DNA from 2 places in the Micromonospora echinofusca genome. Region 1 is predicted to be linked to the other one. Evidence: riboswitches for the same ligand, from Rfam matches in the RefSeq annotation. Region 1 holds a riboswitch; the other holds the start of a gene.
What was found. A riboswitch is a leader RNA that binds a small molecule or an ion and turns the genes downstream of it on or off. The one in region 1 is predicted to bind S-adenosylmethionine.

Region 1 (4,564 bases):
TACTCCTGGTGGTGGCCGGACTGGCGTTCCTGCTGTCGGTGGTCACGGACGCCGCGCTCGGCGCGGTCGGCGGCGCGGTGCTGCTCTGGATCCTCTCCAGCATCCTCGACCAGATCACCGCGCTGGGCGCGCTGCGCGCGTTCCTGCCGACGCACTACAGCACCGCCTGGCTGGGCCTGCTCTCGACGCCGGTGCAGACCGACGACGTGGTACGCGGCGCGATCTCCGCGATCAGCTACGCGACGCTGTTCTGGGGGCTGGCGTTCTGGCGCTTCACCCGCAAGGACGTCACCAGCTAAGGCGTCGGGTCGGCCGCCTTCCTCCAGGCGCCGCGGAGCAGGCGCCGAGCAGGACTGGGTTGGCCTTCGTGACGCCGACCAGCCGTGCCGGCGTGGGAACTCCGCCGCGCGGACACGGTGCGGGTCGGTACGCGGGGGTCGCCATCGCCCGATCGTCGCACCGGCCGGTGCTCCGCCGGGCTCCCGGACACCCGTCCGGACCGGTCGACGGCCACCGATCGGGCCCGCTCGGACAGGCAGGCCGAGAAGGCGGTCGACCGTGAGCAGCCCGCGTTCGTGTCCACCGTCACTCCCCTCGACTACGACCGGGACCTGCCCGAGGCCTTCACCGTGCTGCTCGACCGGCCGCTGACCGAGGACGAGCAGGCGGCCCTCACCGCCCTGACCGGCGCCCGGTCGGAGGTGTGGGAGTTCCTGAAGCCGCTCGGCGGCCGGATGGTCGAGCACGCGTCCTACGTGGCCCCGTTCGAGGACGGCAACGAGAATCGCGGCCATGCCCAGACGTTCGACCTGAACCTGAACAGCGACCGCGCTGCCGGGCTCACGATCAACGACATGGCCGCCGTCAAGGACTCCTGCCGCGCCCCCACGGCGCAGACCGTCGTCACCCTTCCCCCGGCGGGTGCGGAGTCCCGGCAGGGGCTGCTGTGGGACCTGACCGGTGGGCCGACGGACAAGCCGCACGGCCCGTACGTCCTGGCCGAGGGCGAGCCGGAGGAGGGCCAGCTGTACTTCCGCCGTAACGTCGTCGAGCTGGGCAACGGTCAGTCCAAAGCCTTCCGCATCCAGCCCGAGGTGTCCACCCACACGTGCGAGTGGCACATCGTCGCCTCCTACACCGACACGACCGGTTCCCACGAGCAACGCATCCCGAGCGGCGCCGGCACGTTCACCACCGAGGCCATCCCGTCGCGGCCCGTCCAGTACTTCGAACGCCCCCCGGGCCCGGAGTGGGGCTGCCTCGGCGAGGTGCGCCAGCGGAATTGCCCGGCCAGCGCATCCGTACGGCTCCCGAGGCCACCGGTCCACCGGCCGGTCCCGGGCTGAGCCGCGCCTGCTCGTTCCGGCCGGAGCCGGCAACGATCGACGGTCCCGGGCTGAGGCGGCCCGGTCGCGGGGGCGTCAGCGGGACCGGGGCCTGCGCTTGCGGGTGGGGGAGTCGGGGGAGTCCGGCGCGGTGCCGGAGTCGGCGGTGTCGCCGTCGCCGGACGCGTCGGTCACCCGGGCGTCGGTGTGGCGCAGCTCGGCCAGCGTGGTGCCCCGGAGCTGGTAGACGGCGGTGCGCCGGATGCTCAGTTCCGCCATCGGGCCGTCCGCCGGTCGGGTCAGGTAGACCACCGTCGCCCTGCCGTCGCGCACGCTGACGCTCTCCACCGGCGTACGGTCGCCGAGGTCGACCTGGGCCTGGTAGTCCGGCTCCCCCCTGACGTTGCGCCAGGCGGCGAGGGTGAAGAAGCGGCCGGTGCCGCCGCCGTCGAGCATGACCACCCCCACCGCGTCGCCCGCGCCGTCGCCGTCGAGGTCGCCCACGGCGCACGGCCGCTGCAACTCCACCGTCGTGCCGTCGGGGTCGGACCAGCGGCCGCCGGCGAGGCGGATCGGGGCGGCGTACCCGCGGTAGCGGACCTTCCTGCTGCCGACCAGGGTGTTGCGCAGTTCCAGGCAGCTGAGCCGGTCGCCGGTGGGGCGGGGGGTCGGGGTCGCCCGGGCGGTGTCGACGTCGTCCCGCTCGACGGCGGTGCCCGCGGGCCGGTCGGCGGACCGGTTCCGCTTCTTCCGGTTGCCCGTGGAGCAGGCGGTCGTCACCACCAGCAGGCAGGCCATGGTCAGCGCCATCACCGGGACGAGCTTGCGACGCATCAGCGCGTTCCTTTCCGTCGATGTGACCGGCACCGTAACGGGCCCGCGCCAGCGCGCCCGGCGGCAGGGACGCCCCGATTCATGGGAGCGTTCCCACGAATAGGGAATCCATCGACACGGTCGAATGCCTGTCGGCATTCTGGTGCCGTCCTGTCGTCCTGATCGGAGGTGCCCTGATGCTCGCTGACCGGATCGGTGGCCCGGCCCTGTCCCTGTTCCGCGCCGTCGTCGGACTGCTCTTCCTCTGCCACGGCCTGGCCTCACTGCTCGGGATCCTCGGCGGCAGCCGGGGCACCGGCGAGGCGGTCCCGCTCGGCGAGTGGCCGGGCTGGTGGGCCGCGCTGATCCAGGCGGTCTGCGGCGGCCTGGTCCTCGTCGGGCTGTTGACCCGGCCGGCGGCCCTGCTGGCGTCCGGCTCGATGGCGTACGCGTACTTCGTGGTGCACCAGCCCGACGCGCTGCTCCCGCTACGCAACGGCGGTGAGCTGGCCGTCCTGTTCTGCTGGTCGTTCCTGCTGATCGCCGTGTTCGGCCCCGGCGCGTGGGCGCTCGACACCCTGCTGCGCGCCCGGCGCCCCGCCGGCTCCCGCTCGGTGACCGTCTGAATCCGTACCGTCGAGGAGGGTTCCGCCGGCCCCGCCCGGCGGATCGACGGCGGCTGCGGGATCGCTCACAGCGTGGGATCCGACGTCGATCTGGGCGTTGTCGGTGCTTAGACTCGACGGCACAACTGCATACCTCATCCAGAGGGGCTGAGGGATACGGCCCGACGACGCCCCGGCAACCACCCCGCGCGCTCACCGCAGAGCGACCGGCGGGGCAGGTGCCAATTCCGTCCCCGCCGCAGGGTGCGATGCGGGGAAAGATGAGAGGACCCTCGACATGACGTCGACGTTCGCCCCCTCCGGCATCGACACCGCCGCCAGCCCCGCCCGCGCCCTGGTCTGCCGCGCCTGTTCGGCCCGCTATCCGCTCGCCGCCCAGCACGCCTGCTACGAGTGTTTCGGCCCGCTGGAGGTCGACTACGACGCCGCCGCGCTGGCGACGGTCACCCGGGAGCAGATCGAGGCGGGCCCGCGCAACATGTGGCGGTACGCGGCGCTGCTGCCCGCCGGGCAGGACCCGGCCACCCGGGTCACCCTCGACCCCGGCTTCACCCCGCTGGTGGCCGCCCCGCACCTGGCCGCCGAACTGGGCGTCACCGGCCCGCTCTGGGTCAAGGACGACAGCGCGAACCCGACCCACTCGTTCAAGGACCGGGTCGTCTCGGTGGCGTTGACCGCCGCCCGCGCGCTCGGCTTCAGCCGCTACGCCTGCGCCTCCACCGGAAACCTGGCCAACTCCGTCGCCGCGCACGCGGCCCGGGCCGGCGCGCCGTCGGTGGTCTTCATCCCCGGCGACCTGGAGCAGGGCAAGGTCATCACCACCGCCGTCTACGGCGGCGAGCTGGTCGCCATCGACGGCTCGTACGACGACGTGAACCGGCTCTGCGGCGAGCTGGTCGAGACGGACGAGTTCGAGGACACCGCGTTCGTCAACGTCAACGTGCGCCCCTACTACGCCGAGGGCTCGAAGACGCTCGGCTACGAGGTGGCCGAGCAGCTCGGCTGGCGGATCCCCGCGCAGGTGGTGATCCCGATGGCCTCCGGCGAACTGCTCACCAAGATCGACAAGGCTTTCGCCGAGCTGGTCGAGATCGGCCTGGTCGAGGCGCCGGCCGGCGGCTGGAAGGTGTTCGGCGCGCAGTCGGCCGGCTGCAACCCGATCGCCACCGCCCTGCACGCCGACACCGACACCATCACCCCCGTCCGGCCGACCGGCATCGCCAAGTCCCTGAACATCGGCGACCCGGCCGCCGGCATCTACGCCCTGGAGGCGGTGCGCCGCACGGGGGGCTGGATGGAGTACGTCGACGACGACGAGATCCGCGCCGGCATCCGCCTGCTGGCCCGCACCACCGGCGTCTTCGCCGAGACGGCCGGCGGCGTGACCGTGGCCGTGCTGCGCAAGCTGGTCGAGTCGGGCCGCCTGGACCCGACCGCCGAGACCGTCGTCTTCAACACCGGCGAGGGCCTCAAGACCCTCGACGCGGTGGCCGGCCAGGTCGGCCCCACCCACCGCATCAAGCCCTCGCTGCGCGCCGCCCGCGACGCCGGCCTCCTCGGCTGACCCGACCGCCGGGGGCGGGCAGGGGGGATTCGGGGGGTAACTGGGTTTTCGCTGTGAGTGCGGAAAACGCGCCGACAAGGACTTGACGGCAGGAACCGGACGGCGCAAGATGCTCCGTGCGGGAGGGCGTTTCGCCGGAGACTTTGAGTTCTTGCGACCCAACGCCGGAGGCGTTGTGCGAGCGTCCCTCCCGACCAACTTCCGATCGGGCCAGCGTTAATTCGCTGGCCCGATCG
Region 2 (4,564 bases), 2.8 Mb from region 1:
CGGAGGTCGCCTCGTCGAAGAGCATCACCTGCGGGCGCAACGCCAGCGCGCGGGCGATCGCGACCCGCTGCTGCTGCCCGCCGGAGAGGTGCGCCGGGCGGGCGTCGGCCTTGGCCGCCAGCCCCACCAGCTCCAGGTGGTCGCGGGCGAGAGCCGCCGCCTCGTCCGCGTCGAGCTTGCGGATGCGGCGCAGCGCGAGGGTGACGTTGCGCAGCACGCTCATGTGCGGGAAGAGGTTGAACTGCTGGAAGACCATGCCCACCCGCTGCCGCAGGGCGTCCGGGTCGTCGCCGCGCACGCTGCGCCCGTCGAGCAGCACGTCGCCGCGGTCGGGCTCGATGAGCCGGTTGATCGTACGCAGCAGGGTGGACTTGCCCGACCCGGACGGGCCGATCACGCAGGCCGTCGCTCCGCGCGCCACGTCCAGGTCGACGCCGCGCAGCACCCGGTTCGCCCCGAAGGCGAGGTGCACGTCGCGGACGCTCAGGCTCACCGAGGTCGTCGTGTCGATGCTCATCGCTGGTTCCCTCCCGCCGCGCCCGGCAGCGCCAGGTCGAGGTCGTCGTCGTCGGCGTCGCCGGAGGTGGCCTGCCGGCCGTGCCGCAGCCGCCGGTCGATCCAGTTGACGGCGTGCGTCAGCGGGACCGTCAACGTCAGGTAGAACAGCCCGGCCAGCAGCAGCGCCGACTGGTTGCCGGTGTTGGCCGCGTAGTCCTGCCCGATGCGGAACAGCTCGCGCTGGCTGGCCAGCAGGCCGAGGAAGTAGACCAGGCTGGAGTCCTTGATCAGCGCGATGAGCTGGTTCACCCAGGCCGGCAGCACCCGCCGGATCCCCTGCGGGACGATCACCAGGCGCATCGCCTCGCCCCAGGACAGGCCCAGCGCCCGGGCGCCCTCCAACTGCGCGGCCTCCACCGACTGGATGCCGGAGCGGAAGATCTCGCCGATGTAGGCCGCCGCGATCAGCGACAGGGCCAGGATGCCGAGGGGATACGGGTTGGGTCCCCACACCTGCATCCCCAGCGGCGCCAGGCCGACCCCGATGAGCAGGATCGTCGCCGCGGCCGGCAGGCCGCGGAACACGTCGGTGTAGACCCGCGCCGGCCACCGCAACCATCGCGTACGCGAGATGCCGGCGACGGCCAGCGCCATGCCGAGCACCGAGCCGAGCAGGGCGGCGGAGATCGCCAGGATCAGCGTGTTGGGCAGCCCCACCGTCAGCATCTCGGGCAGCGCCTCGCGCATGGAGTCCGCGTCGAAGAAGGTCTCCCACAGGGTGCTCAACGGATCCATCGTCGCTCCCACCGCCCCGCTCGCTCGTCGTCGCTACGTCTCAGGAGGTGGCCGACGCCGAGACCGACGCCGACGGCACCGGGACCGTGCCGCTGCCCGGCGTGAAGTCGGCCGGGATCGGCCGGCCCGGGTAGTACTGGGCCTGCAGACGGCTCCACGTGCCGTCGGCGATCACCTCGTCGAGGCCCTTGTCCAGCGCCTCGCGCAGCTTGTCGTTGCCCTTGGCGACCGCGTACGCCGTCGGGGCCGGGCTGAGCAGCGTGGCCGCCACCGTGATCTTGCCGCCGCTGCCGGCGGCCGAGGAGTCGCCGATCTCGGCGGGGGCGATCCAGGCGTCGGCCGTACCGGCCTTGAGCTGGTTGATCGCGCCGTTGTAGTCGGGCACCCGGACCGGATCGAGCCCCTCGCCGGTGGCGTAGTCGTCCTGGACGGTGCCCTGCACGACCACCACCCGCTTGCCGGCGAGCTGGTCGAAGCCGGTGATCGACGAGCCAGCCGGCACGTCGAGTCCGAAGTGGCCGAAGTCGTAGCCGTTGCCGAAGTCGACGGTCTTCTTGCGCGCCTCGGTGATCGTGATCGAGGAGCTGCCGACGTCGAACTTGCGGTTGTTGACCTGCGAGAGCAGGGCGGAGAAGTCGGTGCCGACGAACTCCACCTTCAGGCCGACCTTCTGCGCGACCGCGACGAGCAGGTCGTTGTCGAAGCCGGTGAACCTGCCGTCCTTGAGGTAGACGTTCGGCGGGGCGTCGGTGAGCGTGCCGGCGCGCAGCACGCCCGGCTGGAGCAGGCCGTACGGGTTGTCGGCCGCGCCGGCCGCGTCGTCGCCGCAGCCGGTCAGGGTGGTGGCGGCGAGGACGGCGGCCACGCCGAGGGCGGCGGCCCGGGTGAGGGACGAGAGGATGCGCACAGGTGTCTCCGATGAGGTGTCTCCGGCGACGGGCACGGGCGTGCGTCGCCGACGGTGCGCCCGATGGGCGTACCGCTGGGATGGTTCCGGGAAGAGGGGGCGCGCCTAGCGCGCGTCGCCGGGGCGACAGGAGGTGGCGCAGACCCGCATCATGTCGATGTGGCGGCGCCGCGTCAGCGCCGGCGACGCCGGTGCCACGGCGGGAACCGCCGGTGGGGGGAAGGTGCGCAGGGACATGGCTCTCCTCGGTCGGTGTCGACCTGGGAACCAGGCCGCGCTTGCACCGGAGCCGCTCCGATGCCTGGTCTTCACCCGGGGCACCCCTGCGCGGACGAGGGTTGCCGGCCAGCGAGCCGGGGCTTGACGCTGGCGCTCATGACCTGCCGACGAGGCTAGCAGCCCGCCACGCCGGGCCGTCCAGCCGTTATGACCACCCTCACGCGCTCCCGCCGCCCCCGGGGTGGTCCCGGTCACTCCTCGATCGCCCCGCCGACGCGGCGCAGGTGCTGCCGGAAGGTGAGCCCGGGCTCGGCGGCGCGACGGGCCAGGTAGTCGGCGAAGGCGGTCTGCTCCCGCAGCGTCTCCCCGGCACGGATGCGCCGGGCCTGGAGCCGTTCGACGGTGCCGATGCGCTCCGCCGCCGCGAACAGCTCCGCGGCCCGCGCGGCGGGCAGGAACAGCAGCCCGTCGTCGTCGGCGACGACGAGGTCGTCGGCGGTCACCAGGTGCGGCCCCACCCGGGCGCTGGTGAGCGTCTCCGCCTCCCGCGGGTCGAGCCGGGCCGGCCCTGCCGGCAGGCTGCCGTAGCTGAAGACCGGCAGGCCGATCTCCACCAGCTCCGGCGTGTCCCGGTGCAGGCCCCAGACGACGAGGCCGGCGATCCCGGCCGCGACGCCCTCCAGGACCGCCAGGTCACCGACGCACGCCTCGTCGCTCCGGCCGCCGTTGTCGATGACGAGGACGTCACCGGGGGCGGCGGTGCCGTACGCCTCCAGGAACACGTCCACGCTGCCGTGATGGCGCACCGGCAGCACCCGGCCCACGAGGCGGTGACCGGGCACGACCGCCCGGATCCCGGCCGGCGCCGCGCGCGGGGGCACGCCGAGGCGTACGCAGGCGTCGGCGATCAGCGGGGTGGACAGCTCGGCGAAGCGCTCCCGCATGACGTCCTCCCGGCGGCGTGGTGGTTCGTGGGTCGTCATCGTAGGGAGCACGGGTGCCGACGCGGCGAGGTCCAATCCGGTGCCGCTGGCTCGGACCTAGACTGTCCACGTGATCCCGATCGAGGCCGTCGCCGTCGCCTACGGCCGCTGGATCACCCCCGACCTGCCGCTGTACGGCAACGACCACCAACGCTCCGACTTCGCTCCCTGACCGGCCCGGTGCCACGCCGCCCGCCGTTCACCTCCGCCACACCTTCGGGAGCGCTCCGCCATGCCCACACCCGACCACACCGGCGTCGTACCACCCGCCGCCGCCGACCCCACCGACACCTCCGCCGTCGCGGTGCTCCGGGCGCCACGGGCCGCCCGGGTCCTGGCGGCCAGCCTGCTCGGCCGGATCCCGCTCGGCGCGGCCCCGCTGGCCCTGCTGGTGTTCGCCCGCGAGACGATGACGCTGACCGTCGCGGGCCTGCTCGTCGGCGCGTTCACCGCCGGCACCGCCGTGGGCCAGCCGATGCTCGCCCGGATGGCGCAGCGCTGGCGACAGCCGCCGGTGCTGTGGCTGTCCGTGACGGCGTCGACGATCGGCTTCGCCCTCACCGCCGCGCACGTGAACCTGCCGGTGACGGTGTGCGCCGCCGCCCTGGCCGGGGCGGGCGCGCCGCCGTTCGAGTCGTGCCTGCGGGTGCTCTGGCGCGACCTGCTCCCCGCGCACCGCGTGCAGACCGCGTACACCCTGGACATCGCCGTCCAGGAGCTGATCTTCATCCTCGGCCCGGTGGTCACGCTCGCCGCCGTGGGCCTGGCCGGCCCGGCCGGCGGCCTGGCCGCCGCCGCGCTCCTGCAGGCCGTCGGCACCGCGTGGTTCGCCACGACCGACGCGGTGCGTCGCTGGCGGGGCGAGTCGGCCGCACGCCACTGGGCCGGGCCGCTGCGTGCCGGCCGGCTCCGGCTGGTGCTCGGCGCGTTGCTGCTGGTCGGCGCGGCGGTGGGCAGCGTGACGGTCGCCGCGACCGGATACGCCGAGGCGGCCGGAGCCCGGTCCTGGGCGGGCTGGCTGCTCGCCGCGCAGGCCACCGGGGCGCTGGTCGGCGGCCTGCTCTACGTACGCTTCGGCGGGCTGCGCCGGCACGCCACGCTGCCCCGCGCGGTCGGCGTCTTCGCCGTCGGCTACCTGCCGTTGCTGCTCACCCCGACCCCG

Region 2: it holds a riboswitch for S-adenosylmethionine, as region 1 does, so the genes downstream of both, GA0070610_RS12515 (ABC transporter substrate-binding protein) here and thrC (threonine synthase) in region 1, are expected to answer to the same signal.

What each region holds. Positions count from the first base shown of each region.
Region 1 covers NZ_LT607733.1:42,555-47,118, forward strand. Annotated here, with positions in the region: gene GA0070610_RS00215 (ABC transporter permease) at 1-299, shown strand, start outside; gene GA0070610_RS00220 (hypothetical protein) at 576-1,346, shown strand; gene GA0070610_RS00225 (hypothetical protein) at 1,422-2,159, opposite strand; gene GA0070610_RS00230 (DoxX family protein) at 2,336-2,764, shown strand; SAM riboswitch class I at 2,896-3,031, shown strand; gene thrC (threonine synthase) at 3,042-4,328, shown strand.
Region 2 covers NZ_LT607733.1:2,862,483-2,867,046, forward strand. Annotated here, with positions in the region: gene GA0070610_RS12505 (amino acid ABC transporter ATP-binding protein) at 1-511, opposite strand, end outside; gene GA0070610_RS12510 (amino acid ABC transporter permease) at 514-1,293, opposite strand; gene GA0070610_RS12515 (ABC transporter substrate-binding protein) at 1,334-2,200, opposite strand; SAM riboswitch class IV at 2,470-2,581, opposite strand; gene GA0070610_RS12520 (RraA family protein) at 2,671-3,402, opposite strand; gene GA0070610_RS12525 (MFS transporter) at 3,635-4,564, shown strand, end outside.